One region of the Moritella sp. 5 genome, then DNA from elsewhere that is predicted to be linked to it. Evidence: predicted binding sites of a transcription regulator. Region 1 holds the regulator's gene; the other holds the start of a gene.
What was found. The regulator FliA, encoded in region 1, starts transcription of late flagellar genes. The targets are predictions, from matches to a motif close to CTAAAGNTNNNNNNNNNNNNGCCGATA.
Positions count from the first base shown of each region.

Region 2: HWV01_RS04655 (flagellin) is a predicted target of FliA. The motif match lies at 1,758-1,784, and genes of this name have one in related genera.

Region 1 is NZ_CP056122.1:1,146,204-1,150,624, forward strand. Features, by position in the region: gene flhF (flagellar biosynthesis protein FlhF) at 1-1,309, shown strand, start outside; gene HWV01_RS05295 (MinD/ParA family protein) at 1,312-2,187, shown strand; gene HWV01_RS05300 (RNA polymerase sigma factor FliA) at 2,189-2,914, shown strand; gene cheY (chemotaxis response regulator CheY) at 3,014-3,397, shown strand; gene HWV01_RS05310 (protein phosphatase CheZ) at 3,410-4,162, shown strand; gene HWV01_RS05315 (chemotaxis protein CheA) at 4,174-4,421, shown strand, end outside.
Region 2 is NZ_CP056122.1:1,013,694-1,018,114, forward strand. Features, by position in the region: gene HWV01_RS04645 (flagellin) at 1-207, shown strand, start outside; gene HWV01_RS04650 (flagellin) at 678-1,505, shown strand; gene HWV01_RS04655 (flagellin) at 1,877-2,698, shown strand; gene HWV01_RS04660 (flagellar protein FlaG) at 2,758-3,171, shown strand; gene fliD (flagellar filament capping protein FliD) at 3,262-4,421, shown strand, end outside.

The sequences.
Region 1 (4,421 bases):
AGCAAATAAATCAGAACGTCAACTTTCTGAAGACTCCGTCAATTTATCGGCATCTAAATTCAACTTCAAAAAATTAATGAATAATGAACTGTCACAGCAAGCAGAACCAGAGCGCCCTGTAGCGCCAAATGACTCATTAGCGAGCTTATTGGCACGTCAGCAAGAACATAAACAGCAAATGTCACAAGCAATCAATAACGATGATAATACGCGTGAACAAAATAATTGGGATACCAGTTTTTTAAAGAAACCGGTCGCTCGTCGCTTTGCTGAACGTCCAAATACTGCTCCGGCGACACTCGCAGAGCAAAATGAAATGCGTGATGGTATGGCGCGCTCTTCTCAACAAAGTGGTTATAAGCAGTTTGAGTCGACTACGCCGAAAAGTGACAACCAACAAGACATGAGTGCGATGAAGGCTGAGCTTGCCTCAATCCGAAAGTTGCTTGAGCACCAAGTCTCAGGATTACAGTGGCAGGAAGTTGAACGTAATGAACCTATTCGTGCTATGTTGATCAAACATCTGGTTAAGATTGGCTTTACCGAAGAAGTTGCTGACCAACTAGCTAACTGTGTGGCTGAAAACTGTTCGATTGAGTCGGCTTGGGATCAGATCGAAGCGTTACTGACGGACAGCGTTCTCATTGCGCAAGATGATATTTTGGGTAAAGGTGGTGCTGTTGCATTAGTTGGCCCAACCGGCGTGGGTAAAACGACAACTATCGCCAAATTAGCGGCAAAATTTGCCATGTTGCATGGCTCAGAGAATGTTGCGTTGATTACTACTGATACATATCGTATTGGTGCTCACGAACAATTAGCGACTTACGGCCGTATTATGGGGTGTGTTGTTAAGGTTGCCCGTGATGAAGCAGAATTGGCACAATACTTGTATCAGTTAAGAAGTAAACGTTTAGTCTTGATTGATACTGCCGGGATGGGACAGCGTGACAAGCGTTTATCCGAACAGTTAGATACATTAGTTAATAATGAAAAAGTCGTGATTCGTAACTATTTGGTTGTCCCTGCAACTGCACAGCGTAGGGTTGTACAAGAAACATTAGAGCATTTTCATCATATTCCGTTAGCGGGCTGTATTTTAAGTAAAGTGGATGAAAGTTTAAGCTTAGGTGAGATTTTAAGTGTACTAATACAAAATGAACTACCGATTGCATATATAACAAATGGGCAAAGGGTTCCTGAAGATATAGATTCAGCCAATGCGCAGCAATTAGTTCGTACTGTATTTAACAGAGATACGCTAGAAGAACAAAACGATACGCATTTTTGGTTAGGCGATGATAAATAGTAATGAATAAAAATATTTTTTTCGATCAAGCAAGTGGTCTAAGACAAATGAGTAATAACAAAAAAGTTAAAGTCATTGCCGTTTCAGGTGGTAAAGGTGGCGTAGGTAAAACTAACGTAACACTGAACATGGCAGTATCACTCGCGGCCCAAGGTAAGCGAGTCATGGTTTTAGATGCCGATCTTGGGTTGGCAAATGTGGATGTTTTACTCGGTTTACGCGTACATAAAAATATTTCTCACGTTATTTCGGGTGAATGTACATTAGATGATATTTTGATTGAAGGTCCGAATGGGATCTTAATCGCACCGGCAACATCTGGTACGCGTTCGATGGTTGAGTTATCAATACAAGAACATGCAGGCTTAATCCGTGCGTTTGCAGAATTGAAAACACCTATTGATGTGCTACTGGTTGATACTGCTGCGGGTATTTCGGAGATGGTGTTAAGTTTTTGCCGTGCTTCACAAGATATATTAATGGTGGTGTGTGATGAACCGACATCAATCACGGATGCTTACGCATTAATTAAGTTATTATCAAAAGAACACGGTGTACATCGTTTTAAAATTGTGGCTAATATGGTGCGTAGTTTACGTGAAGGCCAAGAATTATTTACTAAATTGACACGTGTAACGGACCGATTTTTAGATGCAACATTAGAGCTTGTTGCTTGTATTCCGTTTGATAACAGTGTTCGTCAAGCCGTTCGTAAACAGAAAGTGGTTGTAGAAGCATTTCCAAAAGCGCCCGCTTCATTGGCGTTTAGAGCGTTAGCAAGTCGAGCTGCAACTTGGCCAGTACCGAATAAAGTCGGCGGCCATTTGGAGTTCTTCATTGAGAACCTGTTTGAAAACAAAGCTAGGGTAGAAGATTGAAGTGAATAAGGCATCCGCTTACAGTAACATCCAGTCGCAACAGAGTCATGCTGTTGAGCAATTTGGTTTTTTAGTAAAACGAATTGCCCATCACTTGCTTCTACGTTTGCCGCCGAGTGTTCAGTTAGATGATTTAATCCAGTCGGGTATGATTGGATTGCTGGATGCTGCGCGCAATTTTGATGGCTCTAAAGGCGCTAGCTTTGAAACTTATGCTGGTATTCGTATCCGCGGCTCAATGATTGATGAAATGAGACGTGGGGATTGGGTCCCAAGATCGGTGCATAAAAATGGCCGTGATATTGCTGCTGCCATTGACCGTATCGAAAAACAAACGGGTACGGATGCAAAAGATACGGATGTTGCTGAAGAATTAGGCGTAAACCTGACTGACTACCATAGTATGTTGATGGATGTTAATAGTGGGCATATATTGGCGGTCGAAGATTTGACCGCGAGTAATGAAGATGCCTATTCAATTTACGAAGGAAAATCAAGCACTCCTTGTGCTGATTTTTCTGAGCTACGTTTTCAGCAAGCATTAGCAAGCTGCATTAAAACACTACCCGAAAGAGAAAGCTTAGTCTTATCGCTTTATTACGATGAAGAGTTAAATCTAAGAGAGATCGGGGAAGTACTCAGTGTCAGCGAGTCTCGTGTGAGTCAAATACACAGCCAAGCGATGCATCGAGTGAAAGCGCGTATGCATGCTTGGTTAGATGACTAAGTTTAATTGGTACTATTTATCTAGTACTTGAATATTGAAGTAAGATATTTATGGGATCAGGGACTGTGAATATTGTAATTACTTATTTTGGAGAACAACTTGAAAAAGCAAATTAAAATTCTTATTGTCGATGATTTTTCTACGATGAGACGCATCATTAAAAACTTACTTCGTGATCTTGGTTTTAGCAATACCTATGAGGCGGACGACGGCAACACGGCATTACCTATGCTAAAAAATGGCGATTATGATTTTGTTGTCACTGATTGGAATATGCCTGGTATGCAAGGTATTGATCTACTTAAAGAGATCCGTAAAGACCAAGCGCTATGTCATATCCCAGTACTAATGGTTACGGCTGAAGCGAAGCGTGAACAGATTATTGAAGCTGCTCAATCAGGTGTGAATGGTTACATTATTAAACCATTTACAGCGGCGACACTAAAAGAAAAATTAGAGAAGATCTTCGAACGAATTCAATAAGCAAGGATGCGCATGAGTGAACAACAAGAATCGTTGATTTCATTAGAAGACGCTAAAGAACTGGTGACACTGCTAGAGTGTGGTCAGGTAGAAATGGCAAATGAAATAATTACTAAAATTCAGAATACAAATTCAGATGCACTATTTGAAAAAGTGGGTGTGTTAACACGTCAATTACATGATTCATTAGAAGATTTCCAGTTAGATACACGTATTGAAAGCTTAGCTAACGATGAGTTTCCTGATGCTCGAGAGCGTTTGAATTATGTTATTGAGATGACGGATAAAGCGGCAAACAGAACGATGGATGCAGTTGAATCCTGCTTACCAATTGCTGATAGTTTTAACGACCGCATTCAACAAGTGATGCCAAATTGGAAGAACTTGATGAGTCGTGATTTACAATTGGGTCAATTTAAAGAACTTTGTAAATTATTAGACGATTTTCTTCAAGTTTCAGTATCTGATGCCGATAGTTTAAGACAGTATTTAACTGAAATTCTCATGGCGCAAGATTTTCAAGATTTGACTGGTCAAATGATCCGTCGCGTGATTAATTTAGTACAAGAAGTTGAAGTCAAATTAGTTGAAATGTTGACTATGTTTGGTGAGGCTTCAAAACCACTAAATGTAATGACAGAATCAGTTAAAAGTGAAATAAGTGGCATTGAGGCGGAAGGTCCAATCATGAATGCGAGTGAACGCGTTGATGTACTAGACGGCCAAAATGATGTTGATGATTTATTATCAAGTTTAGGATTTTAAGGGAGATATTGATGAGCTTTGATGTTGATGAAGATATTCTACAGGACTTCCTGATTGAAGCATCTGAAATTCTGGAGCTACTCTCTGAACAACTCGTTGATTTAGAAAAAAGCCCAGAAGACGCTGAGTTACTTAATGCAATTTTTAGGGGCTTTCATACCGTTAAAGGTGGCGCAGGATTTTTAGCATTATCAGAATTGGTTGATATTTGCCATGGTGCAGAAAATGTGTTCGATAGCCTGCGTAATGGCTTAAGAAC
Region 2 (4,421 bases), 130 kb from region 1:
GCGAAACAAAACCGTTTCTCATCAACAATTCGTAATTTATCAAATATCTCTGAGAATGTATCGTCATCTAAATCTCGTATTATGGATGCAGACTTTGCTGCTGAATCTGCGAAATTAGCGCAAAATCAAGTTTCTCAGCAAGCTGCAAGCACAATGCTAAGTCAAGCTAATCAACAATCTCAAGTTGCTATGTCGTTATTAGGCTAAGAGGGGGGGCTCCCTCTGGCCCCTTTGGGGCCGCCTAATATATTGCTTTTACCTATATCCTTATCATTATTGCCCTATGTAAGCGTATAGGTAAAAGTATTTTACCTTCCTACTCTCTACTCTCTTTTATTACACCGAATTTTAATCATTTCGATATTAAATCTTATCTTTAAAATCATTGTTTACTTGTACTGGTAGTGTCATTTTTTGTCATCAAAAATACAACTGACAATTATTTGTTGTTGAACATTCGCAACTGGCAATATGACGGCAAAATTTTGTCTTGATGGTTATTAGGGTTTATTAATGATTAATATACCACGCGATAAAAAATGAGAGTTAAGTTTAATTGCAAGTAAAAACAGTGTGTTATAACTTTGTTTTCATTTTAAATGTATTTGGCATGCCGATTGCTTTATCTAAGATACATAACATTTATTTAATTTGAAACAAGCAAAAAGGAAGATACCGTGGCCTTATATGTAAATACAAATGTAGCATCTTTAAATTCACAACGTAATTTGACGAACTCTACAAATGCGTTACAAACATCATTTGAGCGCCTATCTTCTGGTAAGCGTATTAACTCCGCTGCAGATGATGCGGCAGGACTACAGATTGGTTCTCGCTTAGAGTCTCAAGTTAATGGCTTAAATCAAGCTGCACGTAATGCCAATGATGGCATATCTCTTGCGCAAACAGCGGAAGGTGCACTAGACGAAACCACCAATATGCTACAACGTATGCGAGTATTATCAATTCAGTCTGCGAATGGCTCAAATAGTGCCGCAGATCGTGTTGCACTGGATAATGAATATGGTCAGTTGCAAGAAGAAATTAATCGCGTGGCTGCGGATACAACGTTTGGTGGTATGAATTTATTAAATTCGACGTTTAATCAAGATTTCCAAATCGGTCCCGATGCGAATCAAATCATTACTGTAAAAATATCGACGAACATGAATGCGCTCGGCTTAGGTGTTGGTACTGCGACATCTGATATTTTAAACCCTTTAAATGCGCAAAAGGCTATTGATAATCTAGATACCGCAATTGCAACGGTGACGGACATCCGTGGTGATCTGGGTGCCAAGCAAAACCGTTTCTCATCAACGATCCGTAATTTAACTAATATTTCGGAAAATGTGTCTGCGTCTAAGTCACGTATTATGGATGCCGATTTTGCCGCTGAATCAGCAAAACTGGCTCAGAATCAAGTATCGCAACAAGCTGCAAGTACCATGCTGAGCCAAGCGAACCAGCAATCGCAAGTAGCCATGTCATTATTACAAGGTTAATAGTTGCAAGGCTAATCGCCTATTATTTTGGCTCGAAAGGGCCAAAATAATACATTTCTATTCTTGGAAATGTCCTTTTCAATTTTTAAATTATCCCTTCCCTTTTTTATAACATTAGGCCGAGTTGATTAACAATTATTCAACACTTTTGAGTGCTTGTTGTAATTTGTTGAAATTAAACAGTTAAATGTGGATGCCAGTTCAAGTTTCGAAGTGAATTGGAAATAAATTAAATAAAAATTAAAAATAACTCTAAAGGATGTATTTTTATTGTCGATAACTTTCATGACGATACAAATAACTGATTATTAATAAGGGCTGTATTTTATATACACAGCAGTCCTTTACAGGATTTCTTTTAGGAGACGAATATGGCTGTTTATGTAAATACCAATGTAGCATCTTTAAATTCACAACGTCATTTAGGTAATGCTACCAACGAATTACAGACTTCTTTCCAACGTTTATCATCTGGTAAGCGTATCAATAGCGCTGCGGATGATGCTGCTGGTTTACAAATCGGTTCTCGTTTAGAGTCACAAGTCAATGGTTTAAACCAAGCATCTCGAAATGCAAATGACGGTATTTCAATGGCGCAAACCGCGGAAGGTGCGCTAGACGAAACAACGAACATGTTACAACGTATGCGTGTAATTTCAATTCAATCTTCGAATGGTTCAAACTCTCAAGCTGATCGTAATGCATTGCAATCAGAATTCAATGAATTACAAACTGAAATTACGCGTGTATCAACGGATACAACGTTTGGTGGTGAAAAGTTACTTGATGGTAATTTCAATCGTGAGATTCAAGTCGGTGCTGATGCGAACCAAACCATTACATTAAAAATGACAACAAGTATGGATGCGACAGCGTTGGCTGTGGGTAGTACTACAACGAATGTTTCATCTGCTGGTGGCGCACAATCAGCAATTACGGCTCTCGATGCAGCGCTTGAAACTGTAACGGGTACACGTGCTGATCTAGGTGCGAAACAAAACCGTTTTTCATCAACGATTCGTAACATCAGCAATATCTCTGAAAATGTATCAGCGTCTAAATCACGTATTGTTGATACTGATTTTGCTGCCGAGTCAGCTAAACTGGCACAAACTCAAGTACAGCAACAGGCGGCAAGTTCGATGTTAAGCCAAGCCAATCAAACCTCACAAGTAGCGCTATCACTGCTTTAATCGTTTAGGTTTATATTTGCCCTGCACTTTGCAGGGCATTTTGGTCTTTGGGGGTTACCATGTCCATTGATAATAATATGGATCATAAGAGCATTCGTTTTAATCCTGACCCTGTTGTGACAAAAGAACCTGTCATAACGAATCCTGCCGTTTTAATTTCACCAATCGAACAAGTTTTACCGATCGAAAATTCATTATCTGAACCAAAAATAGCGAATGATATAAATTTGGAACAAAAATTGCTTGAAGCAAAGGATACGCTACAAGCTAATTTTGATGTTAATAATAAGAAGCTAAACTTTAGTGTTCATGGTGATACTGGCCGTATGGTCGTTAAAATTGTTGATCCTGAAAGTGGTGAAACACTGAAAGAACTACCATCAGAAGCGGTTTTAAAGATGGTCGCTAACATTGAACAATTTCAAGACAATATATCAGCTAGTTCAGGTCTCTTATTCGATGAGATGGTTTGATTAATACAGCGAGATAAAATAGTCTGATGTTTAATGCGATAGGCAATTGTTTGCCTATCGCATTACTATTGATGAAAATTAAGGATACACATGGCCGGTATTACGATGGCAGGTTCAGGTTCAGGTTTAGATCTGGAAACGATCATTTCAACATTTGTAACTGCTGAAAAAACGCCAAAAGAAACACGCTTAAACAAGAAAGAAACCGACCTTACAACGGAATTATCTGGTATTGGCACTTTGAAAGCGGGCTTGGCCGACTTTAAGGCCATTACTGGCCAATTGGGTAATCTGGACTCTTTTTATCAAAGTAAAACTAATATTAATTATCAAGGCCGAAATGTCGAGCAAACCACTGCCGGTAACGGTGTAGATAGCGCTGCGTTGCCTATTACTATTAAAACGAAAGGTGTGGTACCAAAAGGTGCATTTGATGTTGAAGTGAAACAACTTGCACAGGGTGCGCGATTGGAGTCTGATTTTTTACCTGATCGAGAAACCAAACCTGGGCAGGGCATGCTGTACTTTGATGCAGGTAAAGATACTTTCCAAGTGAATGTTAATGTCACTGATACTTTACAAGATATTCAGAAAAAAATTAACGATGCGCCTGACAACTACGGTATTAGTGCCAATGTAATTAGCTCTGATCTGGGGGCTAAAATTGTCTATACCTCAGAAAAAAGCGGTAAAGAAAATGATTTAGCCGTTTTCACCTCAGATTCGAGCTTGAGTATTATTTCATCCAGTATGGGTGGCCACCCTGCTACCGATGCGATTATTACGGTGGATGGAAATACTATAACCAAAGATACTAATGTCTTTAATCATGCAGTATCAGGCGTCACTATTACTGCCAATAGTTTGACTAAACTGAACGAGCCTGCCAATTTTTCAACGTCGACAGACCACGCTGCGGTGCAAGAACTCATTTACGGCTTTGTAGATGGTTATAATACCTTGATGGAGAGTATCAATGTATTGACCCACCCTGAGACGGGTGTCTTGAAGTATGACTCAAGCGCACGAAGTATCAAACAGCAACTGCAGAGTATTACCGGCGGCGTGGTTAATGATGCCAATAAGAAACTAAACACCTTATACGGCGCAGGTATTTCGTTAGAAGAAGGTGGGTTGTTAGCGGTTAATCCGTTTGGTATGCATGGGTCTAAGTCTGGTACTCAACGCTTAAATGATGCAGTAAATAACTCATTAGATGATCTTGGCAAACTTTTTGCAGGGAATAATGG